DNA from 4 places in the Pelomonas candidula genome. Region 1 is predicted to be linked to each of the others. Evidence: riboswitches for the same ligand, from Rfam matches in the RefSeq annotation. Region 1 holds a riboswitch; each other region holds the start of a gene.

Region 1 (7,020 bases):
CCAGCACGGTGTAGATGGCGCTCATGCTGCCGGGGCCTTCGCCGTTGCCGGCGCTCTCCACCAGCTCGGGCAGCTGCGAGAACACCGAGGGCGGGTAGCCGCGCGTGGCCGGCGGCTCGCCCAGGGCCAGGGCCACCTCGCGGCGGGCCATGGCGTAGCGTGTGAGCGAGTCCACCAGCAGCAGCACGTGCTGGCCCTGGTCGCGGTAGTGGGCGGCGATGCTGTGGCACAGCTCGGTGGCGCGCTGGCGCATCAGCGGCGACTCGTCGGCCGGCGCCACGACGACGACCGAGCGGGCCAGGCCTTCGCGGCCCAGCGACATCTCGATGAACTCGCGCACCTCGCGTCCGCGCTCGCCGATCAGGCCGACGACGATGACGTCGGCCACCGTGTTGCGCGTGATCAGGCCCAGCAGCACGCTCTTGCCGACGCCGGAGCCGGCCATCAGGCCCACGCGCTGGCCGCGGCCGAGGGTGAGCAGGCCGTTGATGACGCGCACGCCCACGTCCAGCGGCTCGTGCACGTTCTGCTTGCGCAGCGGGTTCACGCGCGGTGGCGTGGCCGGCAGCAGGTGCTCGCCGCCCAGGCGGCCGAGGTCGTCGATGGGTTCGCCTAGGCCGTTGACCACGCGGCCCAGCCACTCGGGGCCGATCATCAGCGGTGCGCGCTCGTTCGCCGGCAGCACGCGGGCGCCGGGCACCAGGCCCTCGGGCTTCTTGAACGGCATGACGTAGGCCACCGGGTCGCGGAAGCCCACCACCTGCGCGGAGATCCAGTCGCCCGCGCCGTCCTCGCCGACTCGCTCGATGAGGCAGCGCTGGCCGATGCGCAGCGCGCAGCCGCTCACTTCGAGCAGCAGGCCCGTGACGGCCTGCAGCCGCCCGGTGGGCGTGGCGACGGGCACCTCGTCCAGGGCCACGCGGCGCAGGGCGTTGGAGAGCATCAGGCGGCCTCCGGCTGGAGCGCGGGTGCGGCCGGCTCGTGCAGCTGTTCGCGCACCTGGCGCATGCAGGCGTCCAGGCGCTGCGCGCAGCCGGCGTCGGCCTCGCGCGAGCCGGCCAGCACGCGGCATTCGCCAGGCTGGAGCTGGGCGTCGGCCTGCAGCCGCCATTCGCGGGCACGCTCGGGTGCCAGCTCTTCCAGGCGCTGCAGGTCTTCGGGGTGCAGGTGCACGCGCACCTGTTCGCGCGGCACGGCCGGCATGGCGGCGAGGGTCTCGTCCACCAGGGCCAGCAACTGGGTCGGGCGCAGCGTCAGTTCGGCGCGGATGACCTGGCGGGCCACGCGCTCGACCAGGTCCACGACCTCGCGGCGCAGCGCGTTCTGGTAGTCGTCCTGCAGTTGGCGCAGTTGCCGCTGCAGGTCCTCGACGGCGGCCAGCGGGCCGGCGAACCGCTCGCCGGCATCGGCGCGCGCGCGTTCCCAGCCCTGCTGGAAGCCCTGCTCCTCGGCGATGCGGCGCGCTTCCTCCTGGCCGGCGGCCAGGCCGCTGGCGTGACCCTCGGCGTAGCCCTTGCCCATGCCTTCCTGGAAGCCGTCGGCGAGCGCGGCCTGCAGCTGCGCACCGGCCAGGCCGGCGACGCGCTCGTGGCCCTGGCGCAGCTGCAGCAGCGGCGGAAAGCGATGAGGCCGCGTCGTGCTCATTCGACGGAGGCCTCGGCGAACAGCTGGACCTGGATCTCGCCGGCGTCGGCCAGGGCCTTGAGGCGGGCGATGATCTCGGCGCGAGCCTGCTCGACGCGGCTCTTGGGCATGGGCCCGCCGCGGCGCATCAGGTCCTCGAAGGCCTGGGCCTGGCGGCGCGGCATGACGGCGAGGATGGCGTCGCGCACCGGCGCTTCGGCACCCTTGAGCGCCACGGCCCAGACCTCGAGCGCGACGTCCTCGACCAGGCGCAGCAGCGTGGCCTCGCTCTGACGCGAGAGCATGAAGAACTCGTACATGCTGACCTCGATCTCGCCGACGACCTCGGGGTCGTGGGCGCGCAGCAGTTCGACCATCTGCTGGCGCTGGCCGGGCATGCGGTTGAGGATCTCGGCGACCTGGCGCACGCCTTCCACACTGGCGCCCTGCTGGCCCAGGCCGGCGATGCAGCGCTCGACCATGTCGTCGAGCTCGTGCAGCAACTCGGCGTCGACCTCGCTCAGGCGGGCCATCTCCAGCAGCACGACATCGCGCAGGAACTCGGGCAGGGCCTCGATCACGGCACCGGCCATGCTGCTGGGCAGGAAGGCCAGGAACACGGCCTGCATGCGCTGGTGCTCGCGCGAGATCTGCTCGGCCAGCCACTTGGGCGAGGCCCATTGCAGGCGCTGCATCTTGGGACGGATGGCGTCGCCGTAGATGCTGTTGAGCACGCTGCTCGCGATCTCGCCGCCCAGGGCCAGGTCCAGCGAGCGCTTGAGGTAGCTGCGCGAGGCGCCGTGCACGCCGCTCTGCTCGCGGTAGTCGTCGAAGAACTGCTGCAGCGAGGTCTTGACCCAGTCCACCTTGATGCCGGACAGCCGCGACATCACCTGGGTGACGCCCAGCAGCTCGTCGCGCGCGAGGCAGCGCAGCACGGCGGCGGCGGGTTCCTCGCCCATGCACAGCAGCACGATGGCCGCGCGCTCGACGGGGCTCAACGAGGCTGCGCTGGTCGGCAGCATGAAATCAGTCGCTTCGGCCATTTTTCCTCTGCACCCATTGCTTGACGACTTCCGCCACCCGCTCGGGCTCCTTGCCCGCCAGCACCTTCAGGTGGTCCACCAGCACGTCGACGGGCGAGCCCGGCGGCGGCAGTTCGTAGTTCTCCAGCAGCGGCGTCACGGCCGTGCGCGGGCCTGCCACGGCGGGCTGGGCCTCGGAGGCGGCGGCCAGCGCGGGCTCGGCCGTCTGCAGCGTGGTCGGCGCGGCCTCCGCGGCGCGCGGCGTGGCGGCCGGGCGCGGCGCCACGGCCTGCTGCGCCATGCGCAGCACCGGGCGGGCGATCAGCAGGTAGCCCAGCAGCAGGGCCAGGCCGTAGGCGGCCCAGCCACCGACGTCGATCCAGGTGTCGTGCTCCTCCCACCACTGCGGCGGCACGGGCGGCTTGGGGAAGCTCATGGCCGACAACGTCAGCTTGTCGCCGCGGTCGGCGTCGATGCCCAGGCCGCTGCGCAGCACGCGCTCGATGCCTGCGATCTGCTCGGGCGTCCATTTCGGGGCGCCGGCGGGTGCGGCTGCGTCGTTGAGCAGCACGGCCACGTTGAGGCGCTCCAGGCGGCCGCGGCTCTTCTTCACCTGGGTGATGTTGCGGTCGTAGGCGTACTGGCGGGTGGAGGCGTTCCGGCGGTTGGTGGCGCCGCCGTCCTGCGCGCCCGAGGCGGCCGTGGCCGCTTCGCTGACCGGGCGGTTGCTCAGCGAGCCGGGCACGCCCAGGGCCAGGGCCTGGCGGTCCTGCTCGTCGCGCATGGCCTCGCTGGTGACCTTGGGCGCGTTGCCGTATTGCTCGCGGGTCTCCTGCACACGGTCGTTGTTGATCTCGGCCGTGACGCTGAGGCGGTAGTTCTGGTCGCCGAGCACGGGGGCGAGCAGCTCGCGCACGTTGGCGCGCACCTCGTCCTGGACGCGCCGCTGCGGTTCGTTGGCGGCGGCGGCGTCGAAGCCCTCGCTCAGGTCCACGCGGGCCGAGAGCAGATGGCCCTGCTGATCCACCAGGCTGACGCGCTGCGGGTCCAGGCCGGCCACGCTGCCCGAGACGAGCTGGATGGCGGCAGCGATCTGTTCGTTGGAGAGCTGGCGGCCCGGCTTGAGCGTCAGCACGACCGACGCGGAGTTCTTGTCCGCGCTGCTGACGACGAAGGCGCTCGACTTGGCCAGCGCGAGGTGCACGCGCGCGGCGGCCACGGCGTCGATGGCCATCATGCTCTGCGCGAGTTCGCCTTCGAGGCCGCGGCGGAAGCGCACGTCCTGCACGAACTGGCTCACGCCGAGCGGGTCGTTGTGGTCCAGCAGTTCCAGGCCGGCCGGCAGCCGGGCAACCACGCCCTTGCTGGCCAGCAGCATGCGCGCGCGGCCCAGCTGGCCGTCCGGCACCAGCACCTGGCCGCTGTCGGGATGCAGGCGGTAGGGCACGTGCTCGGCATCGAGCACGGGCAGCACGTCGGCGGTGGGAATCTGCTCGTGGGCGCCGTACAGCGGCTTGTAGTTGGCCTGGTCGCGCCACAGCAGCAGCGCGACGACCAGCGTGCCCAGCAGTGCCAGGCCGATCACCGGCCAGGCCTTGCGGACCCAGTCGCCCGTCAGGCTGGGCCGGCCGCGCCAGAGCTCGGCGGCGCGCTGGCGCCAGTCCGGCGCCGGCAGCAGTCTGGCCTCGGTGGTTCGCGTGGAAGGAAGGGTCTGCATGGAGGGCTCAGAACTGCAGCTTGAAGAGGTCGTCCATGGCGCCCATCACCTTGTTGCGCACCTGCATGAGCATCTGGAAGGACAGGTTGGCCTGCTGGCTGGAGAGCATGGCGCCCACGAGGTCGTCGCTCTCGCCGCGCTCGACGGACTGCATGCGCGCCTGGGCGTCGTGGCCCTGAGCGTCGACGCGGCGCAGCATCTGCTCGAAGCCGTGTGCGCCGGCCTGGGCACTGCCGGCGTCGGCAGCGGCGGCAATCTGCTCGGCCTCCTGCTGGACGCCCTGCAAATCACGGCCAAGGGCGGCCAGCCCGTGGCTTTCCATATTCATGCCAGTAACCATCGCGTCCATGTCCATAACTCCGTCATCATGAATCGTTCAGGCGAGCGGAATCCTTCGTGTCGGCAGGTATGCCTGCCATCAACGAATATCAATAACGCTCGAAATAGGCTCTGCCGACCGGCCCGAGTATTAAAGTGCGGGCGTGGCTCGGGAATATATTCAAGACAAAACGATGCCCTGACCCGAGGAATTGGTATCCGGGCCGGCGGGATGTTTGGAATTGAAAATGGCAGAGCGCGCCGCGAATCGAGATGTCGCGAGCGCAGACCAGGCGGTCTAGGAGGTCGAGAAGAACCTGAACATGAAATGCTCCCTGTGTTGCACGGGGGCACGATCGGCGAGCAGCCGGCAGGTCGCAACAGGCCGCGCGAGGCGGCCCGGCTAGGCATGAGTAGCCAGTGGTGCATGCGTCACATGCACCGCAGACTCAGGTCTGGCAACCCCGCTATCGTGGCCGGCCCGGAGGCCGGCTGTAGACCGGAGGCTTTGCGACCCCGGCTTTCGCACGGGTGTGCCCTGATGCCCCGAACTGTAGCGCAGCAGTCCGTTTTTGACGGCATACGGTAAGAAAACTGACGAGCTGAAACATCCAGAGTGTGAACTGGTTCACGCTCGACGGGGGTCGCTCCCCCTTGTGCTGTTCGAAAAACAGCCCTTTTTGCCGTGATTTGAAATCTCCGCCCGAGGCGTGGGGTTAATTGCCCTGGCGGCCCGGATACCCTCCAGGTTTGCTGTGATTTTTTGCCGCCGGTCCTGCCCTCCAGGGGTTTTAGGCGGACGCCGGCGTGCAGAAATTAAATCGCGCACATAAAATCTAGATCCGTTATCGGGAACGATCGGCCACACGGGATTCAGCCCGGTGGTTCAGGTATTCAACACCACCTTGCCAAGCCCCCCGGCACGCCGGGCTGTGGTTCGGCCCCAGCCTCCATGTCCAACACCCGCACCGTTCGCGCCGGCGCCCAGCCGCGCGCCACGACCTCGCCGCTGCAGCGGCTGGACAGCCGCAGCCTCGGCCGTCCCACCCATCTGCTGCCCCGGGTTGCCGAGGAACTGCGCCAAGCGCTGAACCAGGCACTGCAGCAGCACTGGAACCTCCGCTACCAGACGTCCTACGACATCGTGGCCGCGCGCGTCACGCCCTTCGACGGCGGCGCGGAGCCGCCGACCCCCGGGCGCTGGCTGCAGACGCCCGAGGCGCGGGAGCCGCTGGCCTGCCTGATCGAGCGCGGCCTGGTGCTGCACATGCTGGCGCAGCGGCTGGGACTGAAGACGGTGGCAGATGCTCCCGCCGAGACGGCCACCGAGGACCGCCTGCGCCATTCGCTGGCCCGCAGCCTGGCCGAGCGCTGCCTGCGCGCGCTGGGCCAACTGGCACAGGGCACGGAAGCGCCCGCGCAAGGCATGGCGCCATTGCAGCCGCTGGGGGCCTGGGTGCCCGTGTCGCTGCCGCGCATGCCGGCCGGCGCCTGGTTGCTCAGCCTGGATCTCTGCGCGCCCGATCTCGAGCCGACCACCGTCAAGCTGGTCATCGATGGCGGCGTCATCGACGTCGTGCTGCGTGCGTTGGCCGCGGCCTTGCGCGGCACCCGTGGCATCCGCAAGGCCGGCGCCACGCCCTCGCTGGGCAAGCGCCTGCCGCTGCTGCTGAAGGCGCAGCTGCTCGAGCAGCGCCTCCCGCTGGAGGCCGTGCTGGCCCTGAAGCCAGGGTCGCTGATCCCCGTGCACCTGGAGCAGGCCACCGTGCGTGTCGAGGGCGCCGCGCTCTTCCACGCGCAGGTGGCCGAGCACCAGGGCCAGTTGTGCCTGACCTCTTTCCAAGACCTGGAGTGATCCCGCAATGAACGACCTCGACACGATGGACGGCTTGATCGACATGATCGACGTGGCGGCCGAGCCTGCTCCCGAAACGCGCGCACCGCGCCGCGACATGCCGGCGCTGATGCGCAAGATCTCGGTCACGCTGACGCTGGAGGTCGGCGAAGCCCGCATCTCGCTGCACGACCTGGCCCAGCTGGAACCCGACAGCGTGGTCGAGCTCGACACGCTGGCCGGCGCGCCGCTGACGCTCAAGGTCAACGGCACCGCCATCGGCCGCGCCGAGGTCGTCGTGAGCGGCGACAGCCACGCGCTCAAGGTCATCGAGATCGACGGCCTGGACCTCGACCAGCTTGGGGCATGAGCGCCGCGCGGGGCCGCCCCAAGCAAGCTCGCTCCCGCTCGGCGGGAGTGAGCCCGGACTTGGGATGCCCAGTGGGCATCCCATGCCTGGCGAACGCCTTGTCGCACTGGCAAGGCAAGCGCGCAGCGCGAAG
Region 2 (7,020 bases), on a different contig from region 1:
CGGAGGACGACGACCACGCCTTCCACGCCGAGCCGGGCAGCGACGTCTTCGAATGCAAGCTGCGCGGCCGCGACGGGCGCGAGTTCTGGGTCATCGGCAACGCGGTGCAGACGCCGCGCGAAACCGGCCCGGATGGCGTCACCCAGCAGACCACCTACGCGCTGCTGGACATCGACCGCCGCCGCCAGGCCGAGGCGCAGAGCCGGCTGGCGCAGGCCTCGCTGGCCCGCATCATCGAAGGCGCGCCGCTGGCCATCACGCTGCACGAGGCGCAGAGCTTGCGCATCGTCAAGCTCAACCACGCCGCCGCGACACTGGCCGGCCGCCCCGAGACGGCACTGCTGGGCGGCACGCCGTCGCTGCTCTTTGGCGACGACCAGGGCTCGCAGGTCGTTGCCGACATGCGCGAGGCGCTTGAGTCCCAGACCGTCGTACAGCGCGAATACCACGTGCCGACGGGCAACACGACGCGCATCTGGGACGCCCGCCTGCTGCACCTGGCCGGCAGCGGTGACACGCCCGAGCTGCTACTGCTGGTCGCCAGCGACGTGACCGAGCAGCGCGCCGCCGAGCAGGCCCGGCTGCAGGCCGCCATCTCGCAACGCGAGCTGCTGGTGCGCGAGGTGCATCACCGCATCAAGAACAACCTGCAGGGCGTGGCCGGCCTGCTGCAGCAGATCGCCCAGCGCCGGCCCGAGGTGGCGCCGGTGCTGAAGGAGGCCGTCGGCCAGGTGCAGGCCATCGCGCAGGTCTACGGCCTGCAGGTAGGCGCCACCGGCCCGCTGGTGCTCAAGCGTGTGTTCGACGCCATCGTCGGCTCCGTGCAGCGCATGCAGGGCCGCGTCATCACGACGGCCGCCGAGGGTGGCGCGCTGATGGACGACTGGTGCCTGCCCGAGGCCGAGGCCATCCCGATCGCATTGAGCCTGAACGAGCTGCTGGGCAACGCACTGAAGCATGGCCACGACGCCCAGGTGCGCTGCCAGCTCATCTGCGACACGACCGGCGTCGTCGTCGAGATCGTCAACCCGGGCCGCCTGCCGGAAGGCTTCCTGCTGCAGAACGTGAAGAGCGGCGTGTCGGGCCTGGGCCTGGTGCGCGCGCTGCTGCCGCGGCGCAGCGCCATCCTCAGCCTGGAACAGCAGGGCGGTGACGTCGTTTGCCGGCTGGAATTGATTCCGCCAAGCGTGGTTCACAATCCGGCCATAAAACCAAGTTCTTGATTGGTCGAACGAGGGGCGCGGTGAGCAAGGGCAAGATCCTGGTCGTCGATGACGACCGACTGGTGTTGGCAACGCTGAGCTACGGGCTCACGCAGGCCGGCTTCGAGGTCATCGACGCCGACAACGGCGACGACGCCATCCTGCTCGCCCGCGAGCACCGCCCCGAGCTGGCCCTGCTGGACATCCGCATGGAGGGGCTGACCGGCTTCGACGTGGCCGCCTACCTGCGCGAGTTCCTGCAGACGCCGTTCATGTTCCTGTCGGCCTTTGCCGACGAGGCGACGGTCGCCAAGGTCAAGGAGCTGGGCGCGGTCGCCTACCTCGTCAAGCCGCTGGACATCTCGCAGATCGTGCCCGCCGTGGAGGCCGCATTCGCGCGCTCGGCGGCACCAGCCACTGCGCTCCCGCCCGCCCCGGTTGAGCGGAACGAGGCCTTCGAGCCCCCCTCCGAACTGCCCACGCTCGACGCCACGGCCCTGGCCGTCGGCGTGCTGATGCACCGCTACTCGCTGCCGCGTGACGAGGCGCTGGCCCGCCTGATGAGCCTGGCCTCGGCCGATGGCCACAGCCTGCCCGAGCAGGCGCGGCGCATCGTCGATGCGATCGAGCTGCTGGCCCGGCCCGGGCAGCGGGCCGGCTGAAGGCGCCGGCGCGGCCCGCGCCTGTGCCACCCGCGACGGTCTCAGCCGCCCGCGGGCTTGGAGACCGGTGCAGCCCCTTCCGACTGGCCCGCGATGATGGTGCCTTCCACCGCCACGCCGCGCTGGTCAGGCGATTGATCCAGCAGCGCACGGGCATCCTCCAGCGTGTAGCTGGTGAAGGCCAGTTGAGCCGTGACGCGCAGCTTGCCTTCGGGTGTCAGCTCCGCGCTGTGCCTGGCAATGCCCATGGGACGGCGGAACGCCACGACCTGCTTGCCGGTGGTGAGATCGAACAGCCGGACCTCCTTGGTCGAACCCTGGCGCACCACGGCCACGGGCCCCGCCGGCGTGTTGAACCACTGAGCCTGCCAGAAATAGTGGAAGTTGTTGGGCGAGCCATCGGGGTTCCACAGCGATTCATACGAGGTGGCGTTGTTGCACCGGTTCACCACGGCGTTCTGGCGGCGGCAGTCGCTGTAGCGGGTCACCTGCTTGTCGTCGAGCGACATCGTCAACGGCGTGAGCATGCCGCTGTCCAGATGGAACAGCGCATAGTCGTTCGGCTCCTCGGCGCCCACGACGCGCTTGGCCAGACTGAACAGGCCCGTCACGCTGCCAACCAGGCTGTCCTTGGCCGGCTGGCCGGAGGTGTCCTTCTCCAGCAGCAGCGTGCGCGTGCTCGCCACGTCACCACGCTGCAGCGGCACGGGCGTCCAGCCCGCCGGGATGGCGATGGTGCGCAACGGCTGCCCAGGCCGGAACTCGAAGGCGCTGGCTGCGCGCAGCACCAAGGCGCCCTGGGAGCTGAGCACCAGCCCGTCGCCCGCCAACGTCTGGCCGTCGACCGTCTGCACCATCCACTGGCCCGGCCGGGCGCTGACCTGCCCCACGGTCAGCGGCGCCGCTGTCCCGCGCCCACGCTTGAGCACCTGGCTGCCATCCATGCGCTGCACCAGGTAGGCGAAGTCGCCCGTGAGCGGGTCCACCGCCGCGCGCCCGACCTTGCCTTCCGGGTCCACCATCAGTTGACCGTTGACGACAAAGCCGTCCTTGCGCGGCTCGAACTGCACGGCCTGCGGCGCGGGCAGCGCGGCGATCTGCTGGGCCAGTTCCGCGGTGCCACGCACCGACGGCGGCGCAGCTGCAGGCATGGGCGCCGCCATCGGGGATACGCCGGGAGCCATCAGGGGGGCAGCCAGACCGCCGCCGTTGCCCAGGTTCTGCATGCGTGCCATGGTTTCGCGGATCTTCAGCCGCATGGTGAGTTCCTGTTCCGGACTCATCGTCTGCCCTCGCTGGGCCATGCCGCTGCGCATCTTCTCGATCAGTGCATCCTCGTCCACTGCCTGGGCATGGGTGCCCCCATGAAAGCCGATCACCATGGCGGCGGCAAGGGTGGCAAAAATCTGGCGCATCACTATTTCCTCATCAGGTGCTGGTCTGGAGACCCGTCGGCTGGCGCCCGCACGCACCGACCCATCGATCGCGCGCGCAAGCGCGGCTCGACCAGGGGCAGGACGGAAACAGGGTCAAAGACCGACGGAGGACACCAATGCGAGCGCGGGATCAGCCAGCCTGCAGGCGCAAAGGCGTGCCGGCCGCCCATCGCGCCATGGCGGGCGATGAGGCGGCCCCGCTATCGTGGCCATTCACCGTTGGTGGGCCGTAGACCGGAGGCTTTGCGACCCCGGCTTTCGCTCGGGTGTGCCGTTACGAATTGTTGCCGCACCCACGGGCCACCCGGCGTGCATTTCGCACACCCGGCCTGCAATCAGCCCAGCGTGAAGTAGAAGCGCGAGCCCTCGCCGACCGCGGACTCCGCCCAGATGTCTCCCCCATGCCGGCGCACGATGCGGCGCACCAGGGCCAGGCCCACGCCCGTGCCCTGGAAGTCGCTGGCACTGTGCAGGCGCTGGAAGACGCCGAACAGCCGCTCGGCAAAGCGCATGTCGAAGCCGGCGCCGTTGTCCGACACGACGAAGATCCTGCGCCCACCCTGCTCCGCGCTGCCGAAGCGGATGCGCGTGCAGTCCACCTTGGCGCTGTACTTCCAGGCGTTGCCCAGCAGGTTCTCCAGCACCATGCGCAGCAGCGTCGGGTCACCCTGCACGGTCAGGCCCGGCTCGATGTCCAGCTCCAGCTCACGCAGCGGGGCCGAGCGGCGCAGCTCTTCCATCACGTAACCGGCCTGCTGCGACAGGTTGACCGGCTGGCATGCCAGCGGTCGCGTGGACAGCTGGCTCAGCGACAGCAGCGCGTCGATCATGCTGTTCATGCGCGCGGCGGCGCTCATGACGCGGTCGAGGTGGTCGTTGCCGACGCGATCCAGCCGGCCGCCGTAGTCTTCCTTCAGGATGCGGGCGAAGCCCTCGACGACGCGCAGCGGCGCGCGCAGGTCGTGCGAGACGGTGTAGCTGAAGGACTCATGCTCGGAGGTCAGGTCGGGTTGAACGGGCGCGAGGGCCGGCGCAGGCGCCTGGACGCTGTCAGGCGGCCTCGCGGTGCCGACGTAGCCGGTGAAATGACCTTGCGAGTCGATGCAGGGCAGGCCGCGCAGGCACCAGCGCGCGTCGCCGTCGGCGGCGGCCAGCTGCAGCTCGGAGATGGGCTGGTGGGCATCCAGCCGCTCGCGCAGCTGGGCGGTGGGCTCGGCGGGTGCGAAGCGCTCCCACAGCAGCTGCGTGCTGGCACCGGCGCCGACCCAGCTGGACGCCGGCGCGCCCTGCGGCGCCTGCCAGCGCACGAGGCGGTGCGTGGCGTCGGTGGCCCACTGCCAGTCGCGCTGCAGCTGCGCCTGCATCAGCAACTGCTGGCGCGCGTCGCGCAGCGGCTCGGACAGGCGCTGACGTGTCAGCCGCACGCCGGCATGCCAGCCCAGCGCGGCGGCGACGAGCACCAGGACTCCGGTGAAGAACGCCGTCAGCACCAGAGCAGCGTGGGCGAGCCCCACCTCGCCGCCCAAGACCCGCATCAGGGCCAGCACGGCCAGCATGCCGAGCAGCAGCATCAGCAGCACGGCCCCGGCCAGTCCCAGGACCAGCAGCCGCATCGGCAGTCGCCGCTCCAGGCGGCGCGATGGCGCGCTGTCGTCGCTGAGGCTGTTCATGCAGATCATTGTAGGCAGCGCTTCCGCGTCCCCACGTGCATATGCACGAGGGTGTGCACAGCGCCGAATCTGTGCATTTCTTCGCGTTGGCCCCCCTACCTGCCCAAGCTACATTTGCGGGGATGCCGTGCGCCGCCCATCCATGACCGCTTCCACTCCCGCCGCCCTGCTCGATCCCGAGGCGATCAAGCGCCTGCGCGAGCTCGACCCGAGCGGCAGCAACAAGCTGCTGGAGCGCGTCGTGGCGGCCTTTTCGAGCTCGCTGGACCGCCTGCTGCCCGAGCTGGACCGCGCCCGCGAGGGCGACGCCCTCGACCTGACCATCGTGCGCCACGTCAGCCACACGCTGAAGTCTTCGTCCGCAAGCCTGGGTGCCATGGTGCTGTCGGCACGTTGCGCGGACATCGAAACGCAGGCCCGCGAGGGTCGCCGCGAGGGTCTCCCCGAACAGTTGGACGCTATGCTCAACGACATCCAACAGGTGCGCGCGGCCCTGGCCGCGCTGCTTTGACACCCAGCCTCATGCTGCCCACCGGTCAAGCCCTCGACGATCTGCCGCCGCGCCCCCGCGTGCTGCTGGTCGACGACGACGAGGTCAACCTGCTGCTGACCGCCGCGGCGCTGCGCGAGCGCGGCTTCGAGGTGACCGAGGCGGCCAGTGGCAGCGAAGCCCTGGCCCAGCTGTCCGTGCGCGCGCCCGATGTCGTCGTGCTGGACGCGCTGATGCCCGAGCTGGATGGCTTCGAGACCTGCTCGCTGCTGCGTGCCACGCCCGGCTTCGAGTCCCTGCCGGTACTGATGCTGACCGGCCTGGACGACGAGGCCTCCATCAACCGCGCCTACCAGGCTGGTGCCACTGACTTCTTCGTCAAGTCGCCGCAGTGGAGCCTGCTGGACGGCCGGCTGCGCTACCTGCTGCGCAGCTCGCGCACGCGCCACGAGCTGGAGCGCAGCAAGGCCAAGCTGGCCCGCGCCCAGGACCTGGCGCGCATGGGCAGCTTCGAGTGGCGGCGCGACGTGGCCGGCAGCTTCACGATTTCGGCCGAGGGCCTGCGCGTCTTCGGCCGCGGCCCGCAGGACCGGCTGGACTTCATCAGCGTCATGCGCATGGTGCCGGCCGACGACCGCCACGTCTTCCTGCGCCTGCTGCGCGACGTCGTCGCCCACACCTCCGTCCTCATCACCGACCTGCCGCTGACGCTGCCCGACGGCCGCCAGCGCGTCGTCCACATCGAGGCCGAGCCCGAGTTCAACGAGCAGGGCGGCGTCAGCGGCTACACCGGCATCCTGCAGGACGTGACCGACCGCCGCCAGGCCGAGGACCGCATCCGCCAGCTGGCGCACTTCGACGCCCTCACCGGCCTGCCCAACCGCCGCCAGCTGATCTGGCGCGTCGAGCGCGCCATCGAGAGCGCACGCCGCGGCGGCCACGAGGTCGGCCTGCTGCTGATCGACCTGGACCGCTTCAAGGTCATCAACGACACGCTGGGCCATGCGGCCGGCGATGAGTTGCTGATCGAGGTCGGCCGGCGCCTGCGCAGCTGCGTGCGTCATTCCGACCAGATCATGGAAGGCGTGCTCGAAGGCCTGGGCAACCGCAGCCACCGCGGCCTGGAGGCCGTGGGCCGGCTGGGCGGCGACGAGTTCGTCGCGCTGCTGCCCGAGGTGGCGGACGAACGCGACGCCGAGCGCGTAGCCGACCGCGTGCTGGACGCGCTGCGCGAACCCATCTTCGTCGGCGGCCAGGAGTGCTTCGTCACGGCCAGCGTCGGCATCGCCATCTATCCGCGCGACGGCCAGAGCATGGCCGACCTGCTGCGCAACTCCGACGTCGCGATGTACGCCGTCAAGAGCCAGGGCCGCAACGCCTCGGCCATCTACTCGCCGCAGCTGGCCGGCCACGGCAAGCAGAAGCTGGAACTGGAGAGCGCGCTGCACAAGGCGCTGGAGCGCAACGAGATCGTGCTGCACTACCAGCCCAAGATCGACGTGCGCGCCGCCCGCATGGTGGGCGCCGAGGCACTGATGCGCTGGCAGCGCGGCAACGTGC
Region 3 (7,020 bases), on a different contig from region 1:
GCGTGGCCTGGCACGAGGGCGCCGGCGGTGCGCCGGTGCTGGAGGGCGCCGTGGCCGTGTTCGAGTGCGCCAACCGCAGCCGCTACGAGGAGGGCGACCACGTCATCTTCGTCGGCGAGGTGGAGCGCTGCACGTCGCGGCCGGGTGCACAGCCGCTGATCTTCCACGGTGGGCGCTACTTCACCGAGCTTCCGATCTGAGGCTTGTCGATCCGGTGGCGTGCCGATCGTCGTGCCTGTATCCACTCCAAAGGACTGCCATGGCCAACACCGTCACCCTGCACCGCGTGCTGCGCTGCCCGCCCGAGCGCGTCTACCGCGCCTTCACGACGCCGGCCGCGATGGCCAAGTGGCTGCCGCCCTTCGGCTTCACCGGCACCGTGCATGAGATGGACGCTCAGGTCGGTGGCAGCTGGCGCATGTCGTTCACGAACTTCACGACCGGCGGCAGCCACAGCTTCGGCGGGCGCTACCTGGAGCTGGTGCCCGGCCAGAAGCTGCGCTACACGGCCACCTTCGACGACGCCAACCTGCCCGGCGAGATGACGACCACCGTCGAGCTGCGCGCCGTGTTCTGCGGCACCGAGGTCCACATCCGGCAGGAAGGCATCCCCGACGTGATCCCGGCCGAGGCCTGCATGCTGGGCTGGCAGGAGTCGCTGACGCTGCTGGCTCAGCTGGCCGAGCCGGAGATCCGGCAGTAGGCCCGCGTCAGAGCTGGACCTTGGTGCCCAGCTCCACCACCGCGTTGCCCGGCAGGCGGAAGTAGTCCGCCGCGCTGCTGGCGTTGCGGCTCATGGCCGCGAACAGCGCTTCGCGCCAGTGCGCCATGCCGGCGCGCGGCACCAGGGTTTCGCGGCTCAGGAAGTAGCTGGTCTCGGCAGGCTCGGTGTGCAGGCCGCGGACGTTGCAGAGCTGCAGCGCTGCCGGCACGTCGGGCTGGTCCATGAAGCCGTAGGTCAGCGTCAGCCGCCAGAAGTCGGGCGCCAGCTGCTCGAGCTGCAGGCGCTCGGCGTCGGGCACGTAGGGGCGATCGCAGAAGACCACCGTCAGCACGACGTTGCGCTCGTGCAGCACCTGGTAGTGCTTGAGGTTGTGCAGCAGCGCCGGTGGCACCAGTTGCGGGTTGGCCACCGGGTAGATGGCCGTGCGCGCCGCGCGCGGGCGCTCGGCGTCGCCGTAGGCATGCAGGGACTCGACGAAGGACAGCAGCTCGATGCCCTCGTCGGCCAGGTGCTGCTGCATGGCCTTGCGGCCGCGCGCCCAGGTGCTCATCAGCACGAAGAGCAGGCCGCCCAGCACCAGCGGGAACCAGCCGCCGTCGACGATCTTGATCGCACAGCCGGCCACCAGCAGCGCGTCCAGCGCCAGGAAGAACGCCGTCGCGCCCCAGGCCAGCGGCGCGGGCAGGCGCCAGCCGTGACGAATGACGAAGAAGGTCAGCACCGTCGTGATCATCATCGTCAGCGTGACGGCGATGCCGTAGGCGCCTGCCAGTGCCGAGGAGCTGCGGAACAGCAGCACCGCGCCCAGCACGCCCGCCAGCAGGGCCCAGTTCACGCTGGAGATGTAGATCTGCCCGGCCTCCGCGGCCGAGGTGTTGCGCACCGGCATGCGTGGCAGGAAGCCGAGCTGGATGGCCTGCTTGGTCATCGAGTAGGCGCCGGAGATGACGGCCTGGGACGCGATGACGGCGGCTGCCGCGGCCAGCACCACGACCGGCAGCACCAGCGCCGCGGGGAAGAGGCGGTAGAACGGGTTGTCGATGGCGGCGGGGTCGGCCATCAGCAGCGCACCCTGGCCGAGGTAGTTCAGCGCCAGCGCGGGGAAGACGATGCCTGTCCACGCGAGGCGGATGGGCTTCGCGCCGAAGTGGCCCATGTCGGCGTACAGCGCCTCGGCGCCGGTCAGTGCCAGCACGATGGCGCCGACGACGGCGAAGACCTGCCAGCCGCGGCCGGCCAGGAACTCCAGCGCGCGCAGCGGGTTCAGTGCCGCGAGGATGGCCGGCTGGTGGGCGATCTGCATTGCGCCGGTCACGGCCAGCACGCCGAACCACAGCAGGATGACCGGTCCGAACACGCGGCCCACGACATGGGTGCCGTGCTTCTGCACGACGAAGAGCACGATGAGCACCGCGATGGACAGTGGCAGCACATAGCTTTCGAGGTGGGGGCTGACGATCTCCAGACCCTCGATGGCGCCCATCACGGAGACGGCCGGCGTGATGACGCTGTCGCCGTAGAACAGCGTGGCACCGAACACGCCCATCAGCAGCAGGAAGCGGCGCAGGCCGGGGCGCTCGCGCACGGCCTGCGTGGCCAGCGCCGTCAGCGCCAGGCCGCCGCCCTCGCCGCGGTTGTCGGCGCGCAGGATCAGCACGACGTACTTCAGCGTGACGACCAGCATCAGCGCCCAGACGATGGCCGAGATGGCGCCGATCAGCGCGTCCGGCGTGACGGCCACGCCGGTGGCCGGCGTGAAGATCTCCTTGACCGTGTAGAGCGGGCTGGTGCCGATGTCGCCGTAGACGACGCCGATGGCGCCCAGCGTCAGTGCGGCGAGGCCGTGGCGGTGCTGCGTGGGCGGGGTGTCGGTGGAGGCGTCGGTCGCGGTCGTCATGGGGGCAAGCATCGCTCAGGGCGCGGCAGCTTGCCACCTCGGCGAGAGCCGAGCTTGCAGCCGCCTTGCCGGCGGCGCCGATTTCACTTCCTGCCGGCGGTCGTCGGCACGATGGCCGCCATCGCGGCCTTGAAGGCGGGGTCGGCCAGCAGCGCGTTCCAGGCGGCCATCAGCGAGGCGTAGTCGCCGCTGGAGATCTTCTTCGCGGTGATCGCCGCGGTGAGCGCTGCGTTCAGGCGCACGACCGCGTCGTACTTCGCATAGCCCTTGCCCTTGAGCTGGGTCACGGCGTAGTTGCTGTAGCCCCACGCGGTGTTGAGGTTGTTCCAGTCGCCCGAGCCGGGCTGGATGTAGGTGACGGGTGCCGGCGCAGGCGTCGGGGCCGAGGCAGTGGGCGCCGGGGCGGGCGCGGGCTTGGGGGCCGTGGTGGGCGCCGGCGCCGGCGCGGGTGTCGCCGCGCCGCAGGTGCCGGTCACGTTGATGCGCACCCAGCCGATGCTCGGTGCGCTCGAGTCGGCGTTGACGACGATCTTCACGTTGTTCGCGCCGGCCACGAGGTAGGGCTGGGTCCAGATCGTCCTGACGACCTTGGGCGTGAGCGCGATCTGCGTGTTCTGTGCGATCAGCGCGTCATTGCCGTAGAGGCGGTTGGTGCTGCTGGCCACGGCCGTGGCGCTGACCTCGTCGTACTGGAAGTTGAAGGCGCAGCGGCCCAGCGAGCTCAGGAAGGCGTCCTTGTCGCTGACGGTGATCTCGGGCAGCTTGCTCGTCGTCACGTTGGTGGTGACAAGCAGCGGCGCGGCCTGGGCGATGACGGTCTTGCCATCGCTCTTGACGAGGCGCACGAGGCCGGTGAGCTGGGCGGTCTGCGTGGCGGTCGCGTCGGCGGCGAAGCCCTGCTGGGCGATGACGGCGAGTACGGCGGTGGTGATGAGGCGGGTCTTCATGGCGTGAGTGCTTTCGGGTTGGTGCATGGGTGGGGCTACCGGGCAGTAGCCGGCACCTCCCCGTGTGCCACGCTGCGGACATGACCCTGTCCGCCCAGGGCGGCCCCGCTATCTGCTGCCCCTTGGCAAGGGTTGGGGGCAGGGAAGACCGGAGGCTTTGCGTCCCCGCTTTTCAACGGGTTTGCCGACTGCATGGGGCGCAGTGTGCGGATGCAAGCGTTGTCACGTCCGTGCGCCAGTTCACGAATCACCACCCCCGCCGGAAGAGCGGCGGGCGGCTCGCGACGGGCGGTTTCTGAAGCTTGCGGCGGGCTTGCTCAGGCCAGCCGACCGGCCGGCAGGGCCGATGGCGCCTGGCTCAGCGTGCGCCAGCGCCGGGCCAGCAGCACCGTACTGAGCACCACGCTGGCGGCCATCAGCGGCCAGACCAGCCCGTCCACGAAGGCGCACAGCGCCCACAGCACCGAGTACGCCAGGAAGAAGCCCAGCACCGGACGCGACGTCGCCCATGGCGTCGGCGCACGCATCCTGGCCGGCGCGTTTGTGAGGTTCAGGATGCCCAGCGGCAGGGCCGCGATGGACAGGCTCAGCAGCGACGGCATGCCGGCCAGCATCAACAGGCCGACCAGCAGCAGCGTCGTCGCGAGCCAGGCCAGCAGGAAGTGGCGCAGTTGGAGGAAGGCCACGGCACGGTTCAGCTGCGGGCCCTGGGGCATGCCGGGCAGCAGCACCAGCAGCGCTTGTTCGCGCCGCGTATGCCAGAGCATGTTGCGCAACCCGAAGCCGGGGTTGAAGCCGGCGATGCCCAGCCCGATGGCGATGGCTGGCGCCATGCCTTTGAACATGGCGCCGGGCGAGATGCCGAACAGCCTGAACGTCATGGTGCCACCCAGGACCACGCACGCCAGAGTCAGGGCCATGCTGACCGAGTGGCTCAGCCAGTGCTGCAGGCCGTGCAGCGCAAGTTCGGCCCGAGCCATCACGCTGGCCTGCGTCGGTTGCGCCCGGGCCAGCAGATGCGAGAGCCACCGGGAGACGCCGGCGTCGACCGGCCACGCGAACCATTCGCCGGCGCGGCCCAGGTTGGCGATGCCGGCGCGGTTGCCGGTCATGCCATTGCGTGCGGCCCTGAGCATGCGCCGGCGCCGTTCGTAGGCGGCGTGGTGGGCGGCATCTCCGCTGCCGAAGACCTGCGTCAGCAGTGCGCCCAGCACGACGAGGCTCAGCGCCAGCCAGGCCCAGGGCTGCAGCTGCCAGACATCGACCAGCGCGTGCCACAGCGGTGCCAGGCGCTGCTGCAGGTGCAGCGGCGTGATGAGGGAGGGGCCCGTGTACAGCACGATGGCCCAGATCCAGTGGCGCTGCGTCCAGGCGACGCCCACGCCGGCCGCGGCGGCCGCGAGCAGCAGCGGCGCCAACGGCACTCGCTCTGCCAGGATCAGCCACACCAGCACGCCCTGCGCGCCACTGATCAGCAACCAAGCGACCAGCGCGGCCTGGCGCAGCCGCCGCAGCTGGCCGGGCACGAGGCGGGTGGTGGTGGGGTGGTTCTGCTCCAGCAGGCTCACCAGCAGCAGCACCCACAGCCCGAACAGGGCAAAGACGAGCACCGCGCAGACGAGGGCGATGCGCATCTGCATGACCGGCATGAACCACACCGCGACGGCCAGGCCGACCAGCACCACGCTGTAGAACACGATGCGGAACCAGCGGCTGCCGTCCGTGTTCGACTGGCGCCAGGCCGCCAGCAGGATCTGGTTGTAGCTTGCAGTCATGGTCAGGTCAGGTCAGGTCAGCTCGGCGAACAGGTCGTCCAGGTTCACGCGGTCGGCCGCGACGCCATCTGGCAACGCCGTGTCGGCGGGCAGCCGCGCCAGCACGCGCTCGCGGCCGGCCTCCAGTGGCGTGCGCTTGAGCGGCTGCACACCCAGGCGGCCCATCAGGCCGGCCATCTCGCTGACGCTGCCGGTGAAGGCGCGCACCTGCTCCAGCAGGTCGTCCAGCGGTGCCTGCAGCGCGATGCGGCCACGGCTCAGGAAGGCGAGGTTGAAGGCCACGCGCTCCAGGTCGGACAGGATGTGCGTGGAGAACACCACCGTCGTGCCGCGGTCCAGCACCTGGTCCACCAGCTCGCGCAGGAAGTCGCGCCGGCCGACGGGGTCCAGGCTCGCGACCGGCTCGTCCAGCACCAGCAGGTCGGGCTCGTGGGCGAGTGCGCGGATGATGGACAGGCGCTGCTGCTGGCCACCCGAGAGCTTGCGGATGGGCCGGTCGCGCGGGATCTCCCAGCGCGACAGCAGGCCCTCCACGCGCGACTCGTTCCAGCGCGGGTAGAAGCTCCTGAAGTAGGCCAGCAGCTGCGTGGCCGTGAAGCCCTCGAACAAGTCGTTTTGCTGCGGCACGTAGCCGATGCGGGCGCGCGCCGCGTCGTCCAGCCGCGCGGCGTCCTGGCCGAAGATCTTCACGCTGCCGGTCTGCGGGTCGCGCAGGCCCAGCAGCGTCTCCAGCAGCGTCGTCTTGCCGGCGCCGTTGCGGCCCAGCAGGCCCACGACCTGGCCGGGCAGCAGCTGCCAGTCCAGCCCGTTCAGCACGCTGGCGCCTTCGGCGTAGGACAGGGTCACGCCATGGAGCTCGGCGCTGAGGGTGTCGGTGTGCGGGAAGTGTGGGCTGGTCATGGGGCTTGCTCGTCGAGGAGGGTCTTGAACAACTGCAGGACTTGGGCGCTGGGCAGCTCCAGCTGGCGGGCTTCGGCGGCGGCCTTCTCCAGCGTCGGGCGCAGCAGCTCAACGCGGTCGGCGGTGGGCTGCGCGCGCCGGTGCTGGGCGGCCACGACCATGGACAGCCCGCGGCGGCGCTCCAGCACGCCGTCCGCCTCCAGCTGCGAATAGGCCTTGGAGATAGTCATCGGGTGCACGGCCAGCGCCTGGGCCAGCTCGCGCACCGAAGGGATCTCGTCGCCCGCCTTCAGCTGTCCGGCCGCCACGCGCCGCTTCACCTGCTCGATGAGCTGGCGGTAGATGGGCTCGGGCGAGCCGGTGTTGATGTGGACGAAGTGAGTCGGGTCCATGCGGAACTGCCAATGTGTACTAGTACTATAGTACACGTAGACAGTAAGGGTCAAGCCCCCGGTCGCACAATCGGCGTTTTGTCGTCGACCTCACCCGCCATGCGCCATCTGCTGCTCGCTTCCGCCCTGTTCGCATCCCTGGCCGCGCAGGCCCAGAGCCCTGCCGTGAAGGTGGACGATGCCTGGGTGCGCGCCACCGTCGCGCCGCAGAAGGCCACGGGCGCCTTCATGCAGCTCACCGCCGCCAAGCCGGTCAAGGTCGTTGCGGTCAGCTCGCCGGTGGCGGCCGTGGCCGAAATCCACGAGATGAAGATGGACGGCGGCGTCATGAAGATGCGCGCCGTCGACGCGCTGCCGCTGCCGGCCGGCCAGGCCGTGGCGCTGA
Region 4 (7,020 bases), on a different contig from region 1:
GTGAAGACCGACGGCGCCAAGGTCATCGCCATCCGCGGCGCCGACAACGACGTGTTCAGCCACGGCTACCTGTGCCCCAAGGGCGTGAGCCTGAAGGACCTGCACGAAGACCCCGACCGCCTGCGCACGCCGCTGATCAAGCGCGACGGCGTCTTCGTCGAGGCGACGTGGGACGAAGCCTTCGCCGAGATCGAGCGCCGCCTGCTGCCCATCCATCGCGAGCAGGGGCCGGACGCCGTGGCGCTGACCATCGGCAACCCGGCTGCGCACAAGGTCAGCCTGCTGGCCTACACGCCGCGCCTCGTGAAGTCGCTGGCCTCGCGCAACGTCATGAGCGCGTCCACACTGGACCAGATGCCCAAGCAACTCAGCGCCGGGCTGATGTTCGGCCACTGGCTCAGCATCCCGCTGCCCGACATCGAGCGCTGCGACTACCTGCTCATCCTCGGCGGCAACCCGATGATCAGCAACGGCAGCTTGTGGACGGTGCCCGACTACCGCGGCAAGGCCAAGGCCATGCGGGCGCGCGGCGGGCGCATCGTCGTCGTCGACCCGCGCCGCAGCGAGACGGCCACCGCGGCCGACGAGCACCTGCCCGTGCGCCCTGGCGGTGACGCGCTGCTGCTGCTGGGCATCGCGCACACGCTGTTCGCCGAAGGCCTCGTCAAGCTGGGCCGGCTGGCCGAGCATGTCAACGGCCTCGACGACGCCCGTGCGGCCGTCGCGCCGTTCCCGCCCGAGGTCACGGCCGCCGGGTGCGGCATTCCGGCCGACGTGCAGCGTCGCATCGCGCGCGAGCTGGCCGCCGCGCCGCGCGCCGCCGTCTACGGACGCATCGGCACCTGCACGACGCGCTTCGGCACGGTCAACTCGTGGCTGGTCGACCTCATCAACGTGCTGACCGGCAACCTCGACCGCGAAGGCGGCGCGATGTTCGCGAAGGCCGCGGCGTTCGCGCCCAACACGCAGGGCAAGCCCGGCAGTGGCAAGGGCATCACGACCGGCCGGCGCAGGAGCCGCGTATCCGGCGCGCCGGAGGTGTTCGGCGAGCTGCCGATCACCGTCATGGCCGAAGAAATGGAAACGCCCGGCGAAGGCCAGGTCAAGGCCCTCATCACCATCGCCAGCAACCCGGTGCTGTCCGCCCCCGGCGGCCCGCGCATCGCGAAGGCGCTGGAAGGCCTGGACTTCATGCTCAGCCTGGACATCTACGTCAACGAGACGACGCGCCACGCCGACGTCATCCTGCCGGGCCTCTCGCCGCTGGAAGACCTGCACTTCGACGTCGCCTTCCCGCAGCTCAGCCACCGCAACCACGCGCGCTTCTCCGGCCCGGTGTTCGACGCCGCGGCCGGCACGCCGCAGGAGTGGCAGACCATCCTGCGCCTGTGCGCGCTGCTGGAAGGCCGCGGCCTGGGCGTGGACGTGCAGCAACTGGACGACGAAGCCATCGCGGCCGACGTGCACCGCTTTGCCGGCGACCAGACGCCCGCCATCCTCGCCGCGCTGCAACCCTGGCGCGGCCCCGAGCGGCTCATCGACCTGCAGCTGCGCGTGGGCCCCTACGGCGACCAGTTCGGCCGCAAGCCCGACGGACTAAATCTCGCCAAGGTCAAGGCGGCGAGCACCGTCGAGGGCGGTGGCGTGGACCTGGGCGCGCTGCAATCCCGCATCCCCGAGGTGTTGCGCACGCCCAGCGGCCAGATCGAACTGGCGCCCCCGTCCATCCTGGCCGACCTCGCCGAGGTGCGCGCCGCACCGGCGCCCGAATTCAGCCTCATCGGCCGCCGCGACACGCGCTCCGGCAACAGCTGGATGCACAACCTGCCCGTGCTCGCCAAGGGGCCGGACCGCTGCACGCTGCTGGTCAACCCCGGCGACGCCGAACGGCTGGGCCTGGCCGAGTTCGCCAAGGTGAAGAGCGCCGTTGGCGAGCTGATTGCGCGCGTCGAGCGCAGCGCCGACATGAGCCCCGGCGTCGTCAGCCTGCCGCACGGCTGGGGGCACGACCTGGACGGCGTGCAGCTGGGCGTGGCGCGCGAGCGGCCGGGCGTCAACATGAACGCGCTGCTGGACGACGCGATGCGCGACCCGCTGTCGGGCAACGCGGTGCTGAGCGGCATCGCCGTGGAGATCACTGTCCCTTGAACAGGCCCTGGAAGGGCCGCGACACCGTCAGCGTGTCGCGCGAGCCGCGCAGGCGCAGCGCCATGTTGCCGTCGTCGTCGCGCAGCGCGCTGGCGATCTGCGCGGACGCGACGACGGTGGAGCGGTGCACCTGCTGGAAGCGCGCCGGGTCCAGCAGCGCCAGCAGGTCCTTCAGCGGCGTGCGCAGCAAGGCCTCGCGCTGCTCGCCCGCCTCGGCGTAGACGACGCGCGTGTAGCGGCTGTCGGACTCGAAATAGATCACGTCACCGACGCGGATCAGCCTCACCTCCTTGCCCACGGCGGCCTGCAGCGTGTCGGGCCAGGCCGGGCGGCGCTGGCGGGCATCCAGCTGCGCGAGCAGTTGCTGCAGCGCGTCGCCGGCCGGCGCCGGACGCTGCTGGTTCTGGCGCAGCCGCGCCACCGTCTGCGCGAGCCGCTGCGGCTCCAGCGGCTTGACGAGGTAGTCCACCGCGCCGGCGTCGAAGGCCTGCAACGCGTGGTCGCCGTGGGCCGTGACGAACACCACCGGGCAGCGGCCGGCGATGCGCCGTGCCACGTCGATGCCCGACAGGCCGGGCATGCGGATGTCGAGGAAGCAGACGTCGGGCTCATGGGCCAGCCACTGGTCCCACGCGTCGGCGCCGTGCTCGGCCTGGGCCACGATGCGCGCGTCGGGCCAGGCCTGGGTCAGCGCGTCGGCCAGTTGTTCACGGGGCGCAGGTTCGTCGTCGGCGATCAGCAGTCGGGTCATGTCGTCTCGGGATGGATCAGGATCTCGGCGCGTGCGCCGCCTTCGGCGCGGCGCTGCAGCGTGAAGCGGGCGCGCTCGCCGAAGTGGTGGCGCAGCCGCTGACGCAGGTTGGCCAGGCCCACGTCGTCTTCGGCGCCGTCCGCCAGCCCGAGGCCGTCGTCGTCGACGCGCAGCCACCAGCGGCCGTCCGGCTCGCGGCCGCCCGCCAGTGTCAGGCGGCCGCCACCGATCTTGGGTTCCAGGCCATGCTCGACGGCGTTCTCCACCAGCGTCAGCAGCAGGCCCGGCGGCACCGGTTCGGCGGCCAGGCCCGGCGCGATGTCGACGTCGCCCTGCACGCGGCCATCCAGCCGCGTGGCCAGGATGGCGAGGTAGTGGCGCACAGCCAGCGCCTCATCGGCCAGCGGTACGGTGGGGCGGCCCAGCATTTCGGTGCTGCGGCGCAGGAAGCCCGTCAGCTCGCGCAGCAGCGGGCCGGCGCGCTCGTCGCGGCGGTCCACCCAGTGCTGCAGCGTGGCCAGCGTGTTGAAGACGAAGTGCGGGTGGATCTGCGCCTGCAACAGTCGCAGGTCGGCCTCGGCGGCGGTGCGCGCGGCGGCATCGCGCTCGGCCACCAGCTGCAGCCGCGACAACTGCTGTTCGTACGCCGCCCGCCCGACCCGCGCCACGCCCGCCATCAGCAGCGCCAGGCCCGCGGCCATCGGCAGCAGTGTGTGGGTCGAGGCGCGCAGCGCCGCCAGCATGCGGTCGCCGTCGAGCTGGCCGTCGTGCAGGCCGCGCCCGCAGACCACGGCCAGCACCATCACGGCGAGGATCAGCACAAAACGGACGATGCTGAAGCCGTTCCGCCCAGGCCTGCGCTTCGGGTTCAGCCAGATGATGAGCAGCCCGATGCTCAGCAGCACCCAGACCAGCATGCCGGTGCCCAGCGCCGCGCCCCAGGTCGCGCCCTTGCCGAGCACCCACGCCACCGTGCCGGCCAGACCCAGCAGCCAGCCCACCCAGGCGCCAAGGCCGCGGCGCGAGTACAGGTGGATGTCGATGAGCTCGACGCGCTCGCGCAGCGCCGGGTCCTGTTGGCCGTAGCGTTCGTAGTACGGGAGGGCCCAGCGGTAGTAGGCGCGCTGGAAGCGGTTGCCGTGGGCGAGGGGATTGGCGCTGTGCATGGCCGGCACTCTAGAGGCGCGCGGCCGGTCGGCTCGCGTCGGAGCGGCGAACCGCCGCAGCACACGCACGAAGCGCCACCAGCGCTGCACGAGACGCGCACCGCAGCATGAAAGCGCGTGCATTTCAGGCGCGACACAAAGCAACGAAACTGCAGATACGGATGGCAACGAAAGTCATGCCCAGGCACCGCGGCAGAAGTCACGCGCCGGCCGCAGCGGCCTGCATCTGAAGCCCCACCCGGCGCCTAGACTGAACCCGTTTACCAACCCAGAGGGCAAACCCGTCGAAAGATGGGGACGCAAAGCTTCCGGCCTACAGCACGTGCATCACGCAAGTGCCATGGCAGCGGGGCCGCCAAGACCTGAGGTCTTGTCCGGCGTGGCCCTCTTCACTGCAAGACACCGGCCATGCGCAGCAACCGTCTCACCTGGACCCTCAGCCTCCTGACCGCCGCGGCACTGACCGCCTGCGGAGGCGGCGCGAGCAGCACCGACACCACGGCCACGGTGCAGGCCAGCGCGGCGACCACCGACGTCGCGCTCAGCGTGGATCTCGACCCGGCCGCCGGCGCCGAGGCCAGCCACAGCTTCCACATCGCCGCTGCCGAGCTGGAGCCGCCCGCCGACATCGGCGCCGACGCCGAGCCGCACCGCACGCAGGCCGCAGCAGGCATCGCCACCAAGGGCCTGACGCTCGCCGCGCTGGACGACTACGCCCAGCGCCGCACCGCGCTGGCCGCTGCCAGCGGCGAGGCCGCGCCGATGGCCACGACGACGACCGTCACCACGTACACGCCGGCGCAGATCCGCGCCGCGTACGGCCTGCCGGCGCTGTCGGCCTCCGCCGCGCAGCTGGGCGCCGGCCAGACCATCTACATCGTCAACGCCAAGCACGACCCCAACGTCGTCGCCGAGCTGGCCGCCTTCAACAGCAAGTTCGGCCTGCCCACCTGCACCTCTCGCACGCTGGCGGCCACCGCCACGCTGCCGCTGGCCTCCGCGTCCAGCAGTGGCTGCGAGCTGGTCATCGCCTACAGCACGACGGCCGGCGCGCTCACCGCCACGGCGCCCGCCTACGACAGCGGCTGGGCCACCGAGATCGCGCTCGACGTGCAATGGGCACACGCCACCGCGCCGCTGGCCCGCATCGTCCTCATCGAGGCACCGGACGCCGGCGTGACCAGCCTGTCCAACGGCGTGGCGCTGGCCAACAAAATGGGCACGGGCGTCGTGTCCATGAGCTTCGGCGCGTCCGAGGGCAGCTGGGTCGGCAGCTACGACAGCATCTTCTCCGCCAGCGGCATGACCTACCTGGCCGCCACCGGCGACAACGGCGCGGCCGTGTCCTGGCCGTCGGTGTCGAGCAAGGTGGTGGGCGTGGGCGGCACGACGCTGACCTACAGCGGCAGCGGCTCGCGCAGCGAGACGACCTGGACCGGCACCGGCGGTGGCACCAGCGCCTACGTCGCGCTGCCCAGCTACCAGAGCGGCAGCATCAGCGGCTACGCGCGCCGCGCGGTGGCCGACGTGGCCTTCAACGCCGACCCCAACTCCGGCCAGTACGTGGCGCTGATCGCCTCCGGCACGACCACCGTGCGCTGGGTCAGCGCAGGCGGCACCAGCCTGTCCACGCCGCAATGGGCCGGCCTCTTCGCCGTGGCCAACGCCGTGCGCGTCGCCTCGGCCAAGGCCTTGCTGGGCCAGCCGCACGCGGCCATCTACCAGCAGATCGGCGCCGTGCCGACGACCTACGCCACCGTCTTCAAGGACGTGTCGAGCGGCAGCAACGGCAGCTGCACCACCTGCACGGCCAAGACCGGCTACGACACGCCCACCGGCTGGGGCACGCCCAACGTCAGCGCGCTGCTGACCAGCCTGGGCGCGGCCACCTCGTCCAGCACGAGCTCGACATCCACGTCCACGTCCACGACGACGACCACGACCTCGGCGGGGCCCCAGCTGACGACCACCAGCATCAGCGGCGTGGCCGGCAAGGCGCTCAGCGCCAGCATCGGCTACAGCGCTCCCGGTGCCACGTCGCTGTCCATCAGCATCAGCGGTGCGGCCAGCGGCATGAGCCTGTCGGCCAGCAGCACCGCCATCGCTCTGGCCTGGGCCAAGCCGGTGACGGGCACCTACAACCTCGTCATCACGTTGAAGGACAACCTCGGCCATACGACGACCGGCACGGTCGCGGTGAAGATCAGCGCGTCGTAAACCACGCCTAGCATGCGGGCTCCTCATCAAGGAGCCCCCATGCGCCGCCTGCTGATCACCGCACTGCTCGCCGCTGCGTTCGCCGCGAACGCCGACACCACTTCCGCCGGCCACAGCTATTCGCCGCCGGAAGCCTTCACGGCAAGCAGCACCGGCAACCTGCTGACGTTCACCGCGCCCGAGGGCGACGCGACCATCACCGTCGTCGACCTCGCCGGCGCCAGGGACGCGGCCGATGCCGTCGCGCAGGCCTGGCAGCTCGTCGACCCCGGCTTCAAGCGCACGCTGCGCCTGGCCACGCCACGGCCGGCCCGCAATGGCTGGGTGGACCAGCAGGTCTTCGACTACGAGACCTCGCCCAACGAGAAGCTCACGCTGCAGGCCATCGTGAGGCGCTCCAGCACCGGCGACGGCAAGGCCTGGTCCGTGCTGCTTCTGCAGGCCGCCGACGCGACGCTGGAAAAGCGCGGCGCGCCCATCGGCAAGTTCTTCGCCAGCCTGCGGCCACAGGGCTATCAGCGCGAGAGCTTCGCCGGCCGCACCGCCAGGCCGCTGACGCCCGAGCGCGTCGAGCAGCTCAAGGCCTTCGTCGCCGACGGCATGAAGCAGCTCGGCGTGCCCGGCGTGGGCCTGAGCTTCATCAGCGACCGGCAGGTCGTCTGGGCCGGCGGCCTGGGCGTGCGGGAGCTGGGCAAGCCCGCACCGGTGGACGCCGACACGCTGTTCATGGCCGCCAGC

Evidence for each region. Region 1 has a riboswitch for cyclic di-GMP ahead of fliE (flagellar hook-basal body complex protein FliE). Riboswitches for the same ligand answer to the same signal wherever they lie in the genome.
Region 2: it holds a riboswitch for cyclic di-GMP, as region 1 does, so the genes downstream of both, ACG04R_RS11820 (hypothetical protein) here and fliE (flagellar hook-basal body complex protein FliE) in region 1, are expected to answer to the same signal.
Region 3: it holds a riboswitch for cyclic di-GMP, as region 1 does, so the genes downstream of both, ACG04R_RS08150 (hypothetical protein) here and fliE (flagellar hook-basal body complex protein FliE) in region 1, are expected to answer to the same signal.
Region 4: it holds a riboswitch for cyclic di-GMP, as region 1 does, so the genes downstream of both, ACG04R_RS15630 (S53 family peptidase) here and fliE (flagellar hook-basal body complex protein FliE) in region 1, are expected to answer to the same signal.

Annotation. Positions count from the first base shown of each region.
Region 1 covers NZ_JBIGIC010000010.1:252,707-259,726, forward strand. The annotation lists gene fliI (flagellar protein export ATPase FliI) at 1-943, opposite strand, end outside; gene fliH (flagellar assembly protein FliH) at 943-1,644, opposite strand; gene ACG04R_RS20060 (FliG C-terminal domain-containing protein) at 1,641-2,648, opposite strand; gene fliF (flagellar basal-body MS-ring/collar protein FliF) at 2,653-4,365, opposite strand; gene fliE (flagellar hook-basal body complex protein FliE) at 4,373-4,687, opposite strand; cyclic di-GMP riboswitch class I at 5,138-5,231, opposite strand; gene ACG04R_RS20075 (FliM/FliN family flagellar motor switch protein) at 5,636-6,538, shown strand; gene ACG04R_RS20080 (FliM/FliN family flagellar motor switch protein) at 6,546-6,887, shown strand.
Region 2 covers NZ_JBIGIC010000005.1:146,449-153,468, forward strand. The annotation lists gene ACG04R_RS11810 (PAS domain-containing sensor histidine kinase) at 1-1,223, shown strand, start outside; gene ACG04R_RS11815 (response regulator) at 1,244-1,864, shown strand; gene ACG04R_RS11820 (hypothetical protein) at 1,906-3,279, opposite strand; cyclic di-GMP riboswitch class I at 3,488-3,583, opposite strand; gene ACG04R_RS11825 (sensor histidine kinase) at 3,636-4,970, opposite strand; gene ACG04R_RS11830 (Hpt domain-containing protein) at 5,113-5,481, shown strand; gene ACG04R_RS11835 (putative bifunctional diguanylate cyclase/phosphodiesterase) at 5,493-7,020, shown strand, end outside.
Region 3 covers NZ_JBIGIC010000003.1:413,474-420,493, reverse strand. The annotation lists gene ACG04R_RS08165 (flavin reductase family protein) at 1-200, shown strand, start outside; gene ACG04R_RS08160 (SRPBCC family protein) at 260-703, shown strand; gene ACG04R_RS08155 (potassium transporter Kup) at 711-2,621, opposite strand; gene ACG04R_RS08150 (hypothetical protein) at 2,705-3,568, opposite strand; cyclic di-GMP riboswitch class I at 3,664-3,764, opposite strand; gene ACG04R_RS08145 (hypothetical protein) at 3,886-5,343, opposite strand; gene ACG04R_RS08140 (ABC transporter ATP-binding protein) at 5,356-6,243, opposite strand; gene ACG04R_RS08135 (GntR family transcriptional regulator) at 6,240-6,635, opposite strand; gene ACG04R_RS08130 (copper chaperone PCu(A)C) at 6,735-7,020, shown strand, end outside.
Region 4 covers NZ_JBIGIC010000007.1:177,356-184,375, reverse strand. The annotation lists gene ACG04R_RS15645 (molybdopterin-dependent oxidoreductase) at 1-2,148, shown strand, start outside; gene ACG04R_RS15640 (LytR/AlgR family response regulator transcription factor) at 2,135-2,899, opposite strand; gene ACG04R_RS15635 (sensor histidine kinase) at 2,896-4,188, opposite strand; cyclic di-GMP riboswitch class I at 4,330-4,425, shown strand; gene ACG04R_RS15630 (S53 family peptidase) at 4,474-6,282, shown strand; gene ACG04R_RS15625 (serine hydrolase domain-containing protein) at 6,322-7,020, shown strand, end outside.